4 regions of the Bacillus sp. 41-22 genome follow, and region 3 is predicted to be linked to each of the others. Evidence: a T-box and tRNA genes for the amino acid it is inferred to sense, from the RefSeq annotation. Region 3 holds a T-box; the other regions hold tRNA genes.
The links. The T-box of region 3 lies ahead of thrS (threonine--tRNA ligase). A T-box ahead of a tRNA ligase gene usually reads a tRNA of that ligase, here a tRNA-Thr.
Positions count from the first base shown of each region.

Region 1: it encodes a tRNA-Thr, which carries the amino acid that the T-box ahead of thrS (threonine--tRNA ligase) is inferred to sense. The anticodon was not compared.
Region 2: it encodes a tRNA-Thr, which carries the amino acid that the T-box ahead of thrS (threonine--tRNA ligase) is inferred to sense. The anticodon was not compared.
Region 4: it encodes a tRNA-Thr, which carries the amino acid that the T-box ahead of thrS (threonine--tRNA ligase) is inferred to sense. The anticodon was not compared.

Region 1 is NZ_CP084035.1:153,271-157,539, reverse strand. It holds partial or broken gene LCF45_RS00940 (glycerate kinase) at 1-743, opposite strand, end outside; tRNA gene LCF45_RS00935 (tRNA-Ala) at 869-941, opposite strand; tRNA gene LCF45_RS00930 (tRNA-Gly) at 952-1,023, opposite strand; tRNA gene LCF45_RS00925 (tRNA-Lys) at 1,029-1,104, opposite strand; tRNA gene LCF45_RS00920 (tRNA-Gln) at 1,110-1,184, opposite strand; tRNA gene LCF45_RS00915 (tRNA-Tyr) at 1,250-1,333, opposite strand; tRNA gene LCF45_RS00910 (tRNA-Val) at 1,350-1,425, opposite strand; tRNA gene LCF45_RS00905 (tRNA-Glu) at 1,431-1,505, opposite strand; tRNA gene LCF45_RS00900 (tRNA-Thr) at 1,529-1,601, opposite strand; tRNA gene LCF45_RS00895 (tRNA-Asn) at 1,606-1,680, opposite strand; rRNA gene rrf (5S ribosomal RNA) at 1,690-1,805, opposite strand; rRNA gene LCF45_RS00885 (23S ribosomal RNA) at 1,897-4,269, opposite strand, start outside.
Region 2 is NZ_CP084035.1:734,381-738,649, forward strand. It holds rRNA gene LCF45_RS03640 (23S ribosomal RNA) at 1-931, shown strand, start outside; rRNA gene rrf (5S ribosomal RNA) at 1,032-1,147, shown strand; tRNA gene LCF45_RS03650 (tRNA-Val) at 1,153-1,228, shown strand; tRNA gene LCF45_RS03655 (tRNA-Tyr) at 1,237-1,320, shown strand; tRNA gene LCF45_RS03660 (tRNA-Gln) at 1,333-1,407, shown strand; tRNA gene LCF45_RS03665 (tRNA-Lys) at 1,412-1,487, shown strand; tRNA gene LCF45_RS03670 (tRNA-Leu) at 1,504-1,584, shown strand; tRNA gene LCF45_RS03675 (tRNA-Gly) at 1,614-1,688, shown strand; tRNA gene LCF45_RS03680 (tRNA-Leu) at 1,705-1,793, shown strand; tRNA gene LCF45_RS03685 (tRNA-Arg) at 1,797-1,870, shown strand; tRNA gene LCF45_RS03690 (tRNA-Pro) at 1,881-1,954, shown strand; tRNA gene LCF45_RS03695 (tRNA-Ala) at 1,970-2,042, shown strand; tRNA gene LCF45_RS03700 (tRNA-Ser) at 2,061-2,153, shown strand; tRNA gene LCF45_RS03705 (tRNA-Ser) at 2,215-2,307, shown strand; tRNA gene LCF45_RS03710 (tRNA-Met) at 2,332-2,408, shown strand; tRNA gene LCF45_RS03715 (tRNA-Asp) at 2,411-2,486, shown strand; tRNA gene LCF45_RS03720 (tRNA-Phe) at 2,496-2,571, shown strand; tRNA gene LCF45_RS03725 (tRNA-Thr) at 2,591-2,663, shown strand; tRNA gene LCF45_RS03730 (tRNA-Trp) at 2,670-2,740, shown strand; tRNA gene LCF45_RS03735 (tRNA-Ile) at 2,749-2,825, shown strand; tRNA gene LCF45_RS03740 (tRNA-Asn) at 2,833-2,907, shown strand; tRNA gene LCF45_RS03745 (tRNA-Glu) at 2,909-2,980, shown strand; gene LCF45_RS03750 (CBS domain-containing protein) at 3,112-3,531, shown strand; gene LCF45_RS03755 (DUF3965 domain-containing protein) at 3,955-4,269, shown strand, end outside.
Region 3 is NZ_CP084035.1:2,244,211-2,248,479, forward strand. It holds gene LCF45_RS11480 (YdbC family protein) at 1-271, shown strand, start outside; gene LCF45_RS11485 (VOC family protein) at 371-736, shown strand; gene LCF45_RS11490 (hypothetical protein) at 705-965, shown strand; gene LCF45_RS11495 (pseudouridine synthase) at 1,181-1,888, shown strand; T-box leader at 2,010-2,233, shown strand; T-box leader at 2,271-2,493, shown strand; gene thrS (threonine--tRNA ligase) at 2,538-4,269, shown strand, end outside.
Region 4 is NZ_CP084035.1:522,002-526,270, forward strand. It holds rRNA gene LCF45_RS02665 (23S ribosomal RNA) at 1-1,924, shown strand, start outside; rRNA gene rrf (5S ribosomal RNA) at 2,025-2,140, shown strand; tRNA gene LCF45_RS02675 (tRNA-Asn) at 2,149-2,223, shown strand; tRNA gene LCF45_RS02680 (tRNA-Ser) at 2,226-2,317, shown strand; tRNA gene LCF45_RS02685 (tRNA-Glu) at 2,337-2,411, shown strand; tRNA gene LCF45_RS02690 (tRNA-Val) at 2,417-2,492, shown strand; tRNA gene LCF45_RS02695 (tRNA-Met) at 2,517-2,593, shown strand; tRNA gene LCF45_RS02700 (tRNA-Met) at 2,651-2,727, shown strand; tRNA gene LCF45_RS02705 (tRNA-Asp) at 2,731-2,806, shown strand; tRNA gene LCF45_RS02710 (tRNA-Phe) at 2,816-2,891, shown strand; tRNA gene LCF45_RS02715 (tRNA-Thr) at 2,906-2,981, shown strand; tRNA gene LCF45_RS02720 (tRNA-Tyr) at 2,992-3,075, shown strand; tRNA gene LCF45_RS02725 (tRNA-Trp) at 3,084-3,157, shown strand; tRNA gene LCF45_RS02730 (tRNA-His) at 3,177-3,252, shown strand; tRNA gene LCF45_RS02735 (tRNA-Gln) at 3,318-3,392, shown strand; tRNA gene LCF45_RS02740 (tRNA-Gly) at 3,398-3,472, shown strand; tRNA gene LCF45_RS02745 (tRNA-Cys) at 3,487-3,557, shown strand; tRNA gene LCF45_RS02750 (tRNA-Leu) at 3,567-3,648, shown strand; partial or broken gene LCF45_RS02755 (DUF3884 family protein) at 3,858-4,179, opposite strand.

The DNA.
Region 1 (4,269 bases), 2.1 Mb from region 3:
TGCCCCTGCACCAGGTATTAGGGACACATCAAAAGATACGTACTGTTTAAGTATATTAGCATAATGTTTTAAATTCCCGTCTAGCTCTTTCATCATCTCTACATTCGCACCCTTTTGTCTCCCAAATACAAAAGACGCTCCCTTTGGTCCAACTAATGGATTGTCGACATCACATGCTGCTTCTAGCTTTATATCCTTCAAACGTGTATCCATACGAGAAAGGTTAAGAGCAGTAATCAAATGTAATGTTCCTCCAGAGGGCTCAATTACTTCACCTTTCCTATTAATAAACTCTACGCCTAAAGCAGACAACATACCTGCCCCACCATCATTTGTAGCACTTCCTCCAAGCCCTAAAATAATGTGTTTAGCTCCTTGATCTAATGCATGTAATATCAGTTCACCTGTCCCTTTTGTCGTTGTAATAAGTGGGTTTCTCTTTTCAATTGGAACGTGTTGTAATCCTGATGCTGCCGCCATTTCAATAAATGCTGTCTCCTTATCCTTAGACATTCCATAATAGGCTTGCACACTCCAAGCGGCCCTGTCACATTAAGTGATATAATGCCCCCCATTGTAGCACCAACAAGAGATTCGACCGTTCCTTCACCTCCATCTCCAATTGGTACTTTAACGTACTCTGCTTTAGGAAAAACTGCTGCAAAACCCCTTTCAATAGCTTCACATACCTCTATAGCTTTCAGGCTTTCTTTATATGAATCCGATGCAATGACAACTTTCATAATTATCCCCCCTTATTCAATCCCTTTTTTTCATTTTAAACGATATACGGAAAAGTTTCCTTTTTGAGTGGAATTTAAACACAAAAAAAGCTTACATCATTTGATGTAAGCTTTTCCTATTTATATGGAGCCTAGCGGGATCGAACCGCTGACCTCCTGCGTGCAAGGCAGGCGCTCTCCCAGCTGAGCTAAGGCCCCTTAGTAATTAAGCGGAAGACGGGATTCGAACCCGCGACCCCAACCTTGGCAAGGTTGTATTCTACCACTGAACTACTTCCGCGAAAATGGTGAGCCATGAAGGATTCGAACCTTCGACCCTCTGATTAAAAGTCAGATGCTCTACCAACTGAGCTAATGGCTCGTAAATGGCTGGGCTAGCTGGATTCGAACCAGCGCATGACGGAGTCAAAGTCCGTTGCCTTACCGCTTGGCTATAGCCCATTAATATTTACTAGTATGGTTATCTTTTCAAAAAAATAAACCCTCTCAGGTTATTTTAAAGAAAATGGTGGAGGGGGGCAGATTCGAACTGCCGAACCCAAAGGAGCGGATTTACAGTCCGCCGCGTTTAGCCACTTCGCTACCCCTCCGACATTTAAAAATATATGGTGGAGGATGACGGGATCGAACCGCCGACCCCCTGCTTGTAAGGCAGGTGCTCTCCCAGCTGAGCTAATCCTCCAAAAGTGGTGACCCGTACGGGATTCGAACCCGTGTTACCGCCGTGAAAGGGCGGTGTCTTAACCACTTGACCAACGGGCCAAAAAAAAACAAAACTTTTCCCAAGCTTCCAACCGGGCTTGAACCGGTGACCTCTTCCTTACCATGGAAGTACTCTACCAGCTGAGCTATGGAAGCATAATGGCTCCGCAGGTAGGAATCGAACCTACGACCGATCGGTTAACAGCCGATAGCTCTACCGCTGAGCTACTGCGGAATAATATAAGCCTGGCAACGTCCTACTCTCACAGGGACAAGGTCCCAACTACCATCGGCGCTAGAGAGCTTAACTTCCGTGTTCGGTATGGGAACGGGTGTGACCTCTCTGCCATCATTACCAGACTTTTAACATTATACACATTCTTTTGAGAATGTCAAAAGGAATTTTAAATATATATTCCTTCAAAACTAGATAACATTAGCTTCATATTATATGGTTAAGTCCTCGATCTATTAGTATTCGTCAGCTCCACATGTCACCATGCTTCCACCTCGAACCTATCAACCTGATCATCTTTCAGGGATCTTACTAGCTTACGCTATGGGAAATCTCATCTTGAGGGGGGCTTCATGCTTAGATGCTTTCAGCACTTATCCCTTCCGCACATAGCTACCCAGCTATGCCCTTGGCAGAACAACTGGTACACCAGCGGTGCGTCCATCCCGGTCCTCTCGTACTAAGGACAGCTCCTCTCAAATTTCCTGCGCCCACGACGGATAGGGACCGAACTGTCTCACGACGTTCTGAACCCAGCTCGCGTACCGCTTTAATGGGCGAACAGCCCAACCCTTGGGACCGACTACAGCCCCAGGATGCGATGAGCCGACATCGAGGTGCCAAACCTCCCCGTCGATGTGGACTCTTGGGGGAGATAAGCCTGTTATCCCCGGGGTAGCTTTTATCCGTTGAGCGATGGCCCTTCCATGCGGAACCACCGGATCACTAAGCCCGACTTTCGTCCCTGCTCGACTTGTAGGTCTCGCAGTCAAGCTCCCTTATGCCTTTGCACTCTACGAATGATTTCCAACCATTCTGAGGGAACCTTTGGGCGCCTCCGTTACACTTTAGGAGGCGACCGCCCCAGTCAAACTGCCCACCTGACACTGTCTCCCGGGTCGATAAGACCCGTAGGTTAGAATTTCAATACAGTCAGGGCGGTATCCCACCAGCGCCTCCACCGAAGCTAGCGCTCCGGTTTCAATGGCTCCCGCCTATCCTGTACAAACTGTACCAAAATTCAATATCAGGCTACAGTAAAGCTCCACGGGGTCTTTCCGTCCTGTCGCGGGTAACCTGCATCTTCACAGGTACTATAATTTCACCGAGTCTCTGGTTGAGACAGTGCCCAAATCGTTACACCTTTCGTGCGGGTCGGAACTTACCCGACAAGGAATTTCGCTACCTTAGGACCGTTATAGTTACGGCCGCCGTTTACTGGGGCTTCAGTTCAGAGCTTCGCTTACGCTAACCCCTCTCCTTAACCTTCCAGCACCGGGCAGGTGTCAGCCCCTATACTTCGCCTTACGGCTTCGCAGAGACCTGTGTTTTTGCTAAACAGTCGCTTGGGCCTATTCACTGCGGCTTTCCGTTAAGAAAGCACCCCTTCTCCCGAAGTTACGGGGTCATTTTGCCGAGTTCCTTAACCAGAGTTCTCTCGCACACCTTAGGATTCTCTCCTCGCCTACCTGTGTCGGTTTGCGGTACAGGCACCTTTTATCTCGCTAGAAGCTTTTCTTGGCAGCGGGGAATCAAAGACTTCGCTCCATAAGGAGCTTCCCCATCACAGCTCAGCCTTCACGATAAGCGGATTTGCCTACTTATCAGCCTAACTGCTTGGACGTGCACAACCAATCGCACGCTTCTTCTATCCTTCTGCGTCCCTCCATTGCTCAAACGATAAAGAGGTGGTACAGGAATATCAACCTGTTGTCCATCGCCTACGCCTGTCGGCCTCGGCTTAGGTCCTGACTAACCCTGAGCGGACGAGCCTTCCTCAGGAAACCTTAGGCATTCGGTGGACGGGATTCTCACCCGTCTTTCGCTACTCATACCGGCATTCTCACTTCTAAGCGCTCCACCAGTCCTTCCGGTCTGACTTCACTGCACTTAGAACGCTCCCCTACCACTGATACCATTGGTATCAATTCGCAGCTTCGGTGGTGTATTTAGCCCCGGTACATTTTCGGCGCAGAGTCACTCGACTAGTGAGCTATTACGCACTCTTTAAATGGTGGCTGCTTCTGAGCCAACATCCTAGTTGTCTAAGCAACTCCACATCCTTTTCCACTTAATACACACTTTGGGACCTTAGCTGGCGATCTGGGCTGTTTCCCTCTTGACTACGGATCTTATCACTCGCAGTCTGACTCCTAAGGATAAGTCATTGGCATTCGGAGTTTGACTGAATTCGGTAATCCGATGAGGACCCCTAGTTCAATCAGTGCTCTACCTCCAAGACTCTTACACTTAAGGCTAGCCCTAAAGCTATTTCGGGGAGAACCAGCTATCTCCAGGTTCGATTGGAATTTCTCCGCTACCCACACCTCATCCCCGCACTTTTCAACGTGCGTGGGTTCGGGCCTCCATTCAGTGTTACCTGAACTTCACCCTGGACATGGGTAGATCACCTGGTTTCGGGTCTACGACCACGTACTAAACGCCCTATTCAGACTCGCTTTCGCTGCGGCTCCGCCTCTTCAGCTTAACCTTGCACGGGATCGTAACTCGCCGGTTCATTCTACAAAAGGCACGCCATCACCCATTAACGGGCTCTGACTATTTGTAGGCACACGGTTTCAGGATCTC
Region 2 (4,269 bases), 1.5 Mb from region 3:
AAAGGTGTAACGATTTGGGCACTGTCTCAACCAGAGACTCGGTGAAATTATAGTACCTGTGAAGATGCAGGTTACCCGCGACAGGACGGAAAGACCCCGTGGAGCTTTACTGTAGCCTGATATTGAATTTTGGTACAGTTTGTACAGGATAGGCGGGAGCCATTGAAACCGGAGCGCTAGCTTCGGTGGAGGCGCTGGTGGGATACCGCCCTGACTGTATTGAAATTCTAACCTACGGGTCTCATCGACCCGGGAGACAGTGTCAGGTGGGCAGTTTGACTGGGGCGGTCGCCTCCTAAAGTGTAACGGAGGCGCCCAAAGGTTCCCTCAGAATGGTTGGAAATCATTCGTAGAGTGCAAAGGCATAAGGGAGCTTGACTGCGAGACCTACAAGTCGAGCAGGGACGAAAGTCGGGCTTAGTGATCCGGTGGTTCCGCATGGAAGGGCCATCGCTCAACGGATAAAAGCTACCCCGGGGATAACAGGCTTATCTCCCCCAAGAGTCCACATCGACGGGGAGGTTTGGCACCTCGATGTCGGCTCATCGCATCCTGGGGCTGTAGTCGGTCCCAAGGGTTGGGCTGTTCGCCCATTAAAGCGGTACGCGAGCTGGGTTCAGAACGTCGTGAGACAGTTCGGTCCCTATCCGTCGTGGGCGCAGGAAATTTGAGAGGAGCTGTCCTTAGTACGAGAGGACCGGGATGGACGCACCGCTGGTGTACCAGTTGTTCTGCCAAGGGCATAGCTGGGTAGCTATGTGCGGAAGGGATAAGTGCTGAAAGCATCTAAGCATGAAGCCCCCCTCAAGATGAGATTTCCCATAGCGTAAGCTAGTAAGATCCCTGAAAGATGATCAGGTTGATAGGTTCGAGGTGGAAGCATGGTGACATGTGGAGCTGACGAATACTAATAGATCGAGGACTTAACCATATAATATGAAGCAACGTTATCTAGTTTTGAGAGAATATAAAAAACTTATTGACTTTCTAAGTGAATCAAGTATAATAATGTTTGTCTCAATCGAATATAGTCTGGTAATGATGGCAGAGAGGTCACACCCGTTCCCATACCGAACACGGAAGTTAAGCTCTCTAGCGCCAATGGTAGTTGGGACCTTGTCCCTGCGAGAGTAGGACGTTGCCAGGCAAAATGGAGGATTAGCTCAGCTGGGAGAGCACCTGCCTTACAAGCAGGGGGTCGGCGGTTCGATCCCGTCATCCTCCACCATATATGTCGGAGGGGTAGCGAAGTGGCTAAACGCGGCGGACTGTAAATCCGCTCCTTCGGGTTCGGCAGTTCGAATCTGCCCCCCTCCACCATTTCTTAATTATTGGGCTATAGCCAAGCGGTAAGGCAACGGACTTTGACTCCGTCATGCGCTGGTTCGAATCCAGCTAGCCCAGCCATTAAGAGCCATTAGCTCAGTTGGTAGAGCATCTGACTTTTAATCAGAGGGTCGAAGGTTCGAATCCTTCATGGCTCACCATTTTCTTAAAAAATATGCGGGTGTGGCGGAATTGGCAGACGCACTAGACTTAGGATCTAGCGCCTTTGGCGTGGGGGTTCGACTCCCTTCACCCGCACTTTTAATAAAATAACTCAAACATGTCTTGCGGAAGTAGTTCAGTGGTAGAATACAACCTTGCCAAGGTTGGGGTCGCGGGTTCGAATCCCGTCTTCCGCTCCAATTTTCAGTATGACATGCCGGGGTGGCGGAACAGGCAGACGCACAGGACTTAAAATCCTGCGGTGGGTGACCACCGTGCGGGTTCGACCCCCGCCCTCGGCACCATATGCGCCCGTAGCTCAATTGGATAGAGCGTTTGACTACGGATCAAGAGGTTAGGGGTTCGACTCCTCTCGGGCGCGCTTTTATTAACGGGAAGTGGCTCAGCTTGGTAGAGCACCTGGTTTGGGACCAGGGGGTCGCAGGTTCAAATCCTGTCTTCCCGATTTTCCCAAAAACATGGGGCCTTAGCTCAGCTGGGAGAGCGCCTGCCTTGCACGCAGGAGGTCAGCGGTTCGATCCCGCTAGGCTCCACTTTATTTTTTATATGTCGGAGGTATACCCAAGTTCGGCTGAAGGGATCGGTCTTGAAAACCGACAGGCGGCGAGAGTCGCGCGGGGGTTCGAATCCCTCTACCTCCTCCATTTTTTTAAAAAGTGGTTTAGTTACATATAAAAATGAATAAGATATTAATTTTTCCTTCATGGAGGTATACCCAAGTTCGGCTGAAGGGATCGGTCTTGAAAACCGACAGGCGGCGAGAGTCGCGCGGGGGTTCGAATCCCTCTACCTCCTCCATTTATTTTTAAAACATAATATCGTCGCGGGGTGGAGCAGTACGGTAGCTCGTCGGGCTCATAATCCGAAGGTCGCAGGTTCAAATCCTGTCCCCGCAACCAATGGTCCCGTGGTGTAGTGGTTAACATGCCTGCCTGTCACGCAGGAGATCGCCGGTTCGACCCCGGTCGGGACCGCCATTTTATGTTGGCTCGGTAGCTCAGTCGGTAGAGCAGAGGACTGAAAATCCTCGTGTCGGCGGTTCGATTCCGTCCCGAGCCACCATTTTTTTGTTTTTTTTTATGCCGGCTTAGCTCAATTGGTAGAGCAACTGACTTGTAATCAGTAGGTTGGGGGTTCAAGTCCTCTAGCCGGCATCATTTAGGGGCATAGTTTAAAGGTAGAACTGAGGTCTCCAAAACCTCCAGTGTGGGTTCAATTCCTACTGCCCCTGTAAAGTATGGGCCTATAGCTCAGCTGGTTAGAGCGCACGCCTGATAAGCGTGAGGTCGATGGTTCGAGTCCATTTAGGCCCACCATATATATTCCGCAGTAGCTCAGTGGTAGAGCTATCGGCTGTTAACCGATCGGTCGTAGGTTCGAGTCCTACCTGCGGAGCCATGGCCCGTTGGTCAAGTGGTTAAGACACCGCCCTTTCACGGCGGTAACACGGGTTCGAATCCCGTACGGGTCATAAAAAAAGAGTCAGCATATTGCTGACTCTTTTTTATTATGTATAAGCCTCTTTTTATCACCTTATTTTTCTGAAATAAATAAAGGGATTTAGGAAAAGCTATGGTATGTATTAAAAGGAGGAGATGAAAAATGACGCAAGTTAGAGAACTTATGAGTACTCATATCGTACATTGTACACCATTAGACAATGTATATGAGGCGGCTGTAAAAATGAAGGAAGAATCGGTTGGATTGATTCCTGTTATTGAAAATAAACAAGTTGTTGGGCTTGTTACTGATCGAGACTTAGTTGTTCGTGGGATTGCTGAAAAACATCCTGGATCTAATCAAATTACAAATGTAATGACAACAAACATTGTTTCAGTTTCTCCAGATGATTCTATTGAAAAAGCTACAGAATTAATGGCACAATATCAAATTAGACGGTTACCGGTTGTTGAGAGCGGTCAACTTGTTGGGATGCTAGCACTAGGTGATTTAGCTATAAGAAAATCAGCAGATGATCAAGCAGGGTTTGCTTTAAGTGAAATCTCAGAGCATACGGAATAAACTATTTATAAAGATCAGATACATTATTCTAGTATATACGGATTAAACTAATATGTTAGCGTGATGTATCTGAGACATTATATAATAAGTATAGCGTCAATATTTTTGACAGTTTTTTTTAATTTGTCATTCCTGATTTTTAATAAGAGAAAAAATGATATACTGAGAGATATAAGTATTATGATAGATTTTGAATATAACAATATTCATCGTTAATGATGTAATAATGAATTAATATTTCCTACATAGATAAAGTGAAACTTTAATTATTGGGGGGTGTCCATCCCAAAATAATTATTAGTTGAACCAATCGGGCTTTTATGGGCAGTTTTATCTCCTACCTAACTTCCTCGCATTCGCAGAATTTTGAGGTGGGAGTCTTACTGCCCGCAAATAGCGGGATAAAAAGGGAAGGGGAATTATATGAGGGCTGTACAGGGCGATCCAAATTGGAATTTGGTTACAGATACATATATAGAACCAAATGATTTCGCTGAGTTATTTTCTTTGCTTGTACCTTGTCATCCAAAAGGTGAAGGGAAAGAGCGAACTATATTAGTATGGAAAGAAAAAGAATTTTATAAAGAAGAAAATTTAGCGCCATTTATCGTATATGGCATGAATAAAGTAAAGAATTTACCGCAGTTTCATAAAGATGAAATTCCAACTCTAGTACGTATTCTTCGTTTATGTCAAGAGATTGGTTGGTATGAAGAGGCAAATGCTTTTATGATAACC
Region 3 (4,269 bases):
AAAGTATTTTTTACATACGCAAGAAACAATTTGGAATAAAGGAATGGAAAATGCAAAAGGAATGTTAGGTGGAGTTGTTGGGAAGTCTTTAAAGACTGAAAATCGTTACATAGTATTAACGTATTGGCAAGATGAAATAGCACATGAACTCTATATGAAAGAAATTTTCCCAGAGTTATATCAGTTAGCAAATGTAAATGAGTATGTTGAAAATATAAATGGGAAGAGAGTTATTCGGGAGGAAGAATGGTCTGTTGCCGCTTCTAAATAAAGTTAGAACTTATTAAAGTAGCTAGTTTCGAAAAATTCGATACAGAACATTAGTTCTTGTATAATTACTTTGTACAAGAATAAGAGGGGAGATATTTAAATGAGTAGAGTTTTAAGATTTGAATTGCAAGTCCCAAACCCTGAAGAAGCTATTCAATTTTATACAAATAGTTTTGGATGGAAGTTTGAAAAAATGCCTGGGCCACATGACTATTGGTTCATAATTACAGGTGAGAGTGATAGACCTGGTATCGATGGTGGATTAATGAAATCACCTGATGGTGCTACTAGGACAACTAACTCGATTGAAGTACCTTCAGTTGATGAGTACATAAATAAAGTTATTGAAAATGGTGGACAAGTAGTTGTACCTAAAACTGCTATTCCTAATATGGGTTACTTTGCTTATTGTATAGATAATCAAGGGCTTCTTTTTGGAGTATGTGAAGAAAATAGTGAAGCGTAAAAAATTAGGGGAGTTCGAGATTATTTTGTTTGTTGAACGATGTTTTCTATCAAAGATTATAATTATTGAACACTTTTGTATAAAAACTAGTATTCGTTTAGTTGAAGAAGGATCCATTTTGATTATTTTCAAAAGGGTTCTTTTTTATTTTTCACATATTGTGAGTTATTTAGGCATGATTAATCAAACTTATATCGGTATATTATCTATGAAAAAAGTAAATAAATGATGTTATATTCAAGGGTTAATCTATTGACTGCTAAACAGTTTGAGGTGAAAAGGAAAAGAGGACCAATTATTTTCGTGTAAACATGTAATTAAGTGAAGACGTCATATACCCTTTCATGTTAATATATTTAAGTTATAATAGGAGGCTTACCCTTTTGTATTGTACGGTAGAAGCAGTGTGAGCTTGAAATTTTTTATGAAAAGGATGTGCCTAACTTGCGTATCAATAAATTTATTAGTGAAGCTGGAAAAGCGTCTCGACGTGGAGCAGATAAGTTAATTAACGAGAGAAAAGTAATTATTAACGGTAAGGTTGCAAAAATTGGTGACCAAGTAAATCCAGGTGATGACGTACGAGTAAATGGAGAGCAACTTCGTATTGCTCGAGACCATGTGTATATCGCTTTAAATAAACCAGTAGGTATTACATGTACAAGTGAAAAAGCCGTAAAAGGTAATATTATCGATTTAGTGAATCATCCTTTACGAATTAATCACATCGGACGTCTCGATAAAGACTCAGATGGTTTAATTTTGTTAACGAATGATGGCGATATCGTTAATGAGATTTTACGTGCTGAAAACAAACATGAGAAAGAATATATCGTTTCAGTAGATAAGCCGATTACACCGGAGTTTTTAGAGAAAATGGCAGCAGGTATTAAAATTTTAGATACAAAAACACTTCCTTGTGAAGTAACACAGTTATCAAAATATGAGTTCCAAATTATTTTAACACAGGGGCTAAATCGTCAAATTCGCCGTATGTGTGAAGCTTTGGGTTATCAAGTATACACGTTAAAACGTACGAGAATTATGAATATTGAGTTGAATAATTTACCAGTCGGACAGTGGAGAGATTTATCGAAAAAAGAGAAAAAACGCCTATTTTCAGACTTAAATTACGAACCACAAGATTGGTAAAAAAGAGAAGGGGAGACCAAAAAATGTTTTTGGTTTCTTTTTTTTGAATAAAAGATATATTTTTAACACTTGTAAAAATAAAATGAATAGGATATATTAAATAACAATAAATGTATTTGTTACAAAAGCAAAGAAAAGGACACGAGTTATTTTAAACGGTTATACAGAGAAGGAAGGAAAGCTGAGAACTTCCTAACGCAGTAAAATAACTTACCACCTTAGAGCTGCACTGGGGAAATCAAGTATCTAGTGCCGTGTAAGCGACGTTATCGCAAAAGAAGCCATTATGTTTTTTGTGATGGGAATCTGGGTGGAACCACGAATATAAGCATATTCGTCCCTATTTACTAGGGATGAATATGCTTTTTTATATTTTATTTCATAATAAGCGAAGAAAAGGACACGAGTTATTTTAAACGGTTATACAGAGAAGGAAGAAAAGCTGAGAACTTCCTAACGCAGTAAAATAACTTACCACCTTAGAGCTGCACTGGGGAAATCAAGTATCTAGTGCCGTGTAAACGACGTTACCGTAAAAGAAGCCATTGTATATTTGCGATGGGAATCTGGGTGGAACCACGGGTAAAAGCACACTCGTCCCTATTTTAGGGATGAGTGTGCTTTTTATTATGAAATGGAGAGATGAAAAATGAAAGAACAGATGATCGAAATTAAATTTCCAGATGGTAGCGTTAAAGAATTTGTGAAAGGCATTACTTTAGAAGAAATTGCTGGGGCAATTAGTAGTAGCTTGAAAAAGAAAGCAGTCGCAGGAAAAGTTAATGATCAGTCTTTTGATTTACGACGAAACATTGAAGAAAGTGCGAAAGTTGAAATCATTGCTATGGATTCAGATGAAGGGGTAAAAATTGCAAGACACTCTGCGGCACATATATTAGCGCAAGCTGTAAAAAGAATTTATGGTGATGTAAACCTTGGTGTAGGGCCAGTCATTGAAAATGGATTTTATTATGACATGGATCTTCCAAGTAGTGTAAACGTAGAAGATTTACCGAAAATAGAAAAAGAAATGAAAAATATTATAAATGAAAATGTAAAGATAGAGCGAGTTGAGGTTTCTCGAGAAGAAGCAAAAGAATTGTTTCAAGAAATGAATGATAGTTTGAAATTAGAGCTTTTAGAAGCAATTCCTAATGGAGAAAGTGTAACACTGTATAAACAAGGTGAATTTGTAGATTTATGTAGAGGACCACATTTGCCATCTACTGGTTATTTGAAAGCATTTCAATTAACTCATGTTTCTGGTGCATATTGGCGAGGTGATAGTAACAATCAAGTGCTTCAGCGTATATATGGTGTTGCTTTCTCTTCTCAACAAAAATTAGAAGAGTATTTACATTTTGTTGAGGAGGCCGCAAAGAGAAATCATCGGAAATTAGGTAGTGAACTTGAATTGTTTATGTTTTCGGAAGAGGCTCCGGGAATGCCCTTTTACTTGCCAAAAGGACAGATTATTCGCAATGAATTAGAAGCATTTTTAAGAGAAATTCAAAATGAGTACAATTATCAAGAAGTGCGTACTCCATTTATGATGAATCAAGAATTATGGGAGAAGTCAGGACACTGGGGACATTACAAAGACAACATGTATTTCTCAGAAGTAGATCATAAAAGTTTTGCGTTAAAACCGATGAATTGCCCAGGCCATATGCTTATGTTTAAAAATAAATTACATTCTTATCGTGAATTACCGATTCGTATGTGTGAGTTCGGTCAAGTGCATCGACATGAATTTAGTGGCGCTTTAAACGGATTATTAAGAGTTCGTACTTTCTGCCAAGATGATGCTCATTTATTTGTAACACCAGAACAAATTGAAGATGAAATCAAATCAGTGTTGGCGCAAATTGACTATGTGTATAAAACTTTTGGTTTCGAGTATGAAGTAGAGCTTTCTACTCGTCCAGAAGATTCAATGGGTGATGATAAATTATGGGAGCAAGCAGAATTGGCATTAGAAAATGTATTACAGTCGTTAAATTATAAATATAGATTAAATGAAGGTGACGGTGCATTCTACGGTCCGAAAATTGATTTCCATATTAAAGATGCTTTAAATAGAAGTCATCAGTGCGGAACAGTCCAACTTGATTTCCAAATGCCAGAAAAATTTGATTTAAATTATATAGATGAAAATAATGAAAAAAGAAGACCAGTTGTCATTCACCGAGCAGTTTTAGGATCTTTAGACCGTTTTTTAGCAATATTAATTGAGCACTTTGGAGGCGCGTTCCCAGCATGGGTGGCACCAGTTCAAGTGAAAGTAATTCCAGTTTCAAATGCAGTGCATGAACAATATGTAAATAGGATTGCAGATAAATTAGCACAAGCCGGAATTCGTGTCGAACGAGATATACGAG
Region 4 (4,269 bases), 1.7 Mb from region 3:
AGTGATAAGATCCGTAGTCAAGAGGGAAACAGCCCAGATCGCCAGCTAAGGTCCCAAAGTGTGTATTAAGTGGAAAAGGATGTGGAGTTGCTTAGACAACTAGGATGTTGGCTCAGAAGCAGCCACCATTTAAAGAGTGCGTAATAGCTCACTAGTCGAGTGACTCTGCGCCGAAAATGTACCGGGGCTAAATACACCACCGAAGCTGCGAATTGATACCAATGGTATCAGTGGTAGGGGAGCGTTCTAAGTGCAGTGAAGTCAGACCGGAAGGACTGGTGGAGCGCTTAGAAGTGAGAATGCCGGTATGAGTAGCGAAAGACGGGTGAGAATCCCGTCCACCGAATGCCTAAGGTTTCCTGAGGAAGGCTCGTCCGCTCAGGGTTAGTCAGGACCTAAGCCGAGGCCGACAGGCGTAGGCGATGGACAACAGGTTGATATTCCTGTACCACCTCTTTATCGTTTGAGCAATGGAGGGACGCAGAAGGATAGAAGAAGCGTGCGATTGGTTGTGCACGTCCAAGCAGTTAGGCTGATAAGTAGGCAAATCCGCTTATCGTGAAGGCTGAGCTGTGATGGGGAAGCTCCTTATGGAGCGAAGTCTTTGATTCCCCGCTGCCAAGAAAAGCTTCTAGCGAGATAAAAGGTGCCTGTACCGCAAACCGACACAGGTAGGCGAGGAGAGAATCCTAAGGTGTGCGAGAGAACTCTGGTTAAGGAACTCGGCAAAATGACCCCGTAACTTCGGGAGAAGGGGTGCTTTCTTAACGGAAAGCCGCAGTGAATAGGCCCAAGCGACTGTTTAGCAAAAACACAGGTCTCTGCGAAGCCGTAAGGCGAAGTATAGGGGCTGACACCTGCCCGGTGCTGGAAGGTTAAGGAGAGGGGTTAGCGTAAGCGAAGCTCTGAACTGAAGCCCCAGTAAACGGCGGCCGTAACTATAACGGTCCTAAGGTAGCGAAATTCCTTGTCGGGTAAGTTCCGACCCGCACGAAAGGTGTAACGATTTGGGCACTGTCTCAACCAGAGACTCGGTGAAATTATAGTACCTGTGAAGATGCAGGTTACCCGCGACAGGACGGAAAGACCCCGTGGAGCTTTACTGTAGCCTGATATTGAATTTTGGTACAGTTTGTACAGGATAGGCGGGAGCCATTGAGACCGGAGCGCTAGCTTCGGTGGAGGCGCTGGTGGGATACCGCCCTGACTGTATTGAAATTCTAACCTACGGGTCTTATCGACCCGGGAGACAGTGTCAGGTGGGCAGTTTGACTGGGGCGGTCGCCTCCTAAAGTGTAACGGAGGCGCCCAAAGGTTCCCTCAGAATGGTTGGAAATCATTCGTAGAGTGCAAAGGCATAAGGGAGCTTGACTGCGAGACCTACAAGTCGAGCAGGGACGAAAGTCGGGCTTAGTGATCCGGTGGTTCCGCATGGAAGGGCCATCGCTCAACGGATAAAAGCTACCCCGGGGATAACAGGCTTATCTCCCCCAAGAGTCCACATCGACGGGGAGGTTTGGCACCTCGATGTCGGCTCATCGCATCCTGGGGCTGTAGTCGGTCCCAAGGGTTGGGCTGTTCGCCCATTAAAGCGGTACGCGAGCTGGGTTCAGAACGTCGTGAGACAGTTCGGTCCCTATCCGTCGTGGGCGCAGGAAATTTGAGAGGAGCTGTCCTTAGTACGAGAGGACCGGGATGGACGCACCGCTGGTGTACCAGTTGTTCTGCCAAGGGCATAGCTGGGTAGCTATGTGCGGAAGGGATAAGTGCTGAAAGCATCTAAGCATGAAGCCCCCCTCAAGATGAGATTTCCCATAGCGTAAGCTAGTAAGATCCCTGAAAGATGATCAGGTTGATAGGTTCGAGGTGGAAGCATGGTGACATGTGGAGCTGACGAATACTAATAGATCGAGGACTTAACCATATAATATGAAGCAACGTTATCTAGTTTTGAGAGAATATAAAAAACTTATTGACTTTCAGGGTGAATAAGTTATAATAATGATTGTCTCAAAAGAATAATGTCTGGTAATGATGGCAGAGAGGTCACACCCGTTCCCATACCGAACACGGAAGTTAAGCTCTCTAGCGCCGATGGTAGTTGGGACCTTGTCCCTGTGAGAGTAGGACGTTGCCAGGCAATATTATTCCGCAGTAGCTCAGCGGTAGAGCTATCGGCTGTTAACCGATCGGTCGTAGGTTCGATTCCTACCTGCGGAGCCATTGGAGAGCTGTCCGAGTTGGCCGAAGGAGCACGATTGGAAATCGTGTATACGTCACAAGCGTATCAAGGGTTCGAATCCCTTGCTCTCCGCCATAAGGAATTTATAATATTTGGCCCGTTGGTCAAGTGGTTAAGACACCGCCCTTTCACGGCGGTAACACGGGTTCGAATCCCGTACGGGTCACCACTTTTGGAGGATTAGCTCAGCTGGGAGAGCACCTGCCTTACAAGCAGGGGGTCGGCGGTTCGATCCCGTCATCCTCCACCATATAAATTATATGAATAATATTGTCGCGGGGTGGAGCAGTACGGTAGCTCGTCGGGCTCATAACCCGAAGGTCGCAGGTTCAAATCCTGTCCCCGCAACCAAACATTCTCGTAATGTGGTTGCTAACACTTATCATATAATTATATAAATAATATTATCGCGGGGTGGAGCAGTACGGTAGCTCGTCGGGCTCATAACCCGAAGGTCGCAGGTTCAAATCCTGTCCCCGCAACCAAATGGTCCCGTGGTGTAGTGGTTAACATGCCTGCCTGTCACGCAGGAGATCGCCGGTTCGACCCCGGTCGGGACCGCCATTTTAATAAGGCTCGGTAGCTCAGTCGGTAGAGCAGAGGACTGAAAATCCTCGTGTCGGCGGTTCGATTCCGTCCCGAGCCACCATTTTAATAAAATATGCCGGCTTAGCTCAATTGGTAGAGCAACTGACTTGTAATCAGTAGGTTGGGGGTTCAAGTCCTCTAGCCGGCACCATGTAAGTTTCGGAGGGGTAGCGAAGTGGCTAAACGCGGCGGACTGTAAATCCGCTCCTTCGGGTTCGGCAGTTCGAATCTGCCCCCCTCCACCATTTTACATAGGGGCATAGTTTAAAGGTAGAACTGAGGTCTCCAAAACCTCCAGTGTGGGTTCAATTCCTACTGCCCCTGCCAAATATATAAACACAACATGGCGGTTGTGGCGAAGTGGTTAACGCACCGGATTGTGGCTCCGGCATTCGTGGGTTCAATTCCCATCAGTCGCCCCATTTTTATTTTTTAAAAATTACAAATAAATTAATGGATACTTACATATAATTAAGTAAAACTTCGGTGGGCTATAGCCAAGCGGTAAGGCAACGGACTTTGACTCCGTCATGCGCTGGTTCGAATCCAGCTAGCCCAGCCATTTTTGCGGAAGTAGTTCAGTGGTAGAATACAACCTTGCCAAGGTTGGGGTCGCGGGTTCGAATCCCGTCTTCCGCTCCATTTTAACTTCATATGGCGGCATAGCCAAGTGGTAAGGCAGAGGTCTGCAAAACCTTTACCACCGGTTCAAATCCGGTTGCCGCCTTTCTTTTATGCCGATGTGGCGGAATTGGCAGACGCGCACGACTCAAAATCGTGTTCCTTCGGGAGTGTCGGTTCGACCCCGACCATCGGTATCACGAACGGCGTAACATCAAGGCTCTACACTAATTGTGTAGAGTTTTTTTGTGTTTTTTTTACACTACAAAATAAGCACTAATAGTGCGTTGGGGTAGTGTGCGGTGAGTAAGTGACGAACTTTAGATACAGTTGGAAGAAACTATGAAGTATTAAAAGGATAAAATTTCAGTAGAATATTACATATACAAGAATTTTTTCGAGCACTCTAGAGAGAATCTCTCCACCCTGGTGACATGAAGTTAAATCCGATACCACCAGTTGAAATTACCACATTATCAGCTGGTAATTTCGTAATTTCAAAAAACTTCTTTTCAAACTCTTCTCTGTTGTACTTGTACATAGTTGAGTGACACGACCATATTTGCGTTGAAGTACTCAACCAGTCCCCTAATTCCTTTAATTTAGGGAACGAATCAAATTGAATTGGACCATCCAATTTTATGAATCTCACTTGATAGATAGTTGGGGTTTAACTTCTCTCCTATTCCTTTAAAACCATGTGATTTTTTCTCATTTGAATGTGTCATAATTCTCCCTCCATCTTTTCTTCAAATTTTTTCCTATTTTAATTATACAGCAATAGAAAGTAATTAAGGAAATATTATGGGATTAGTAGA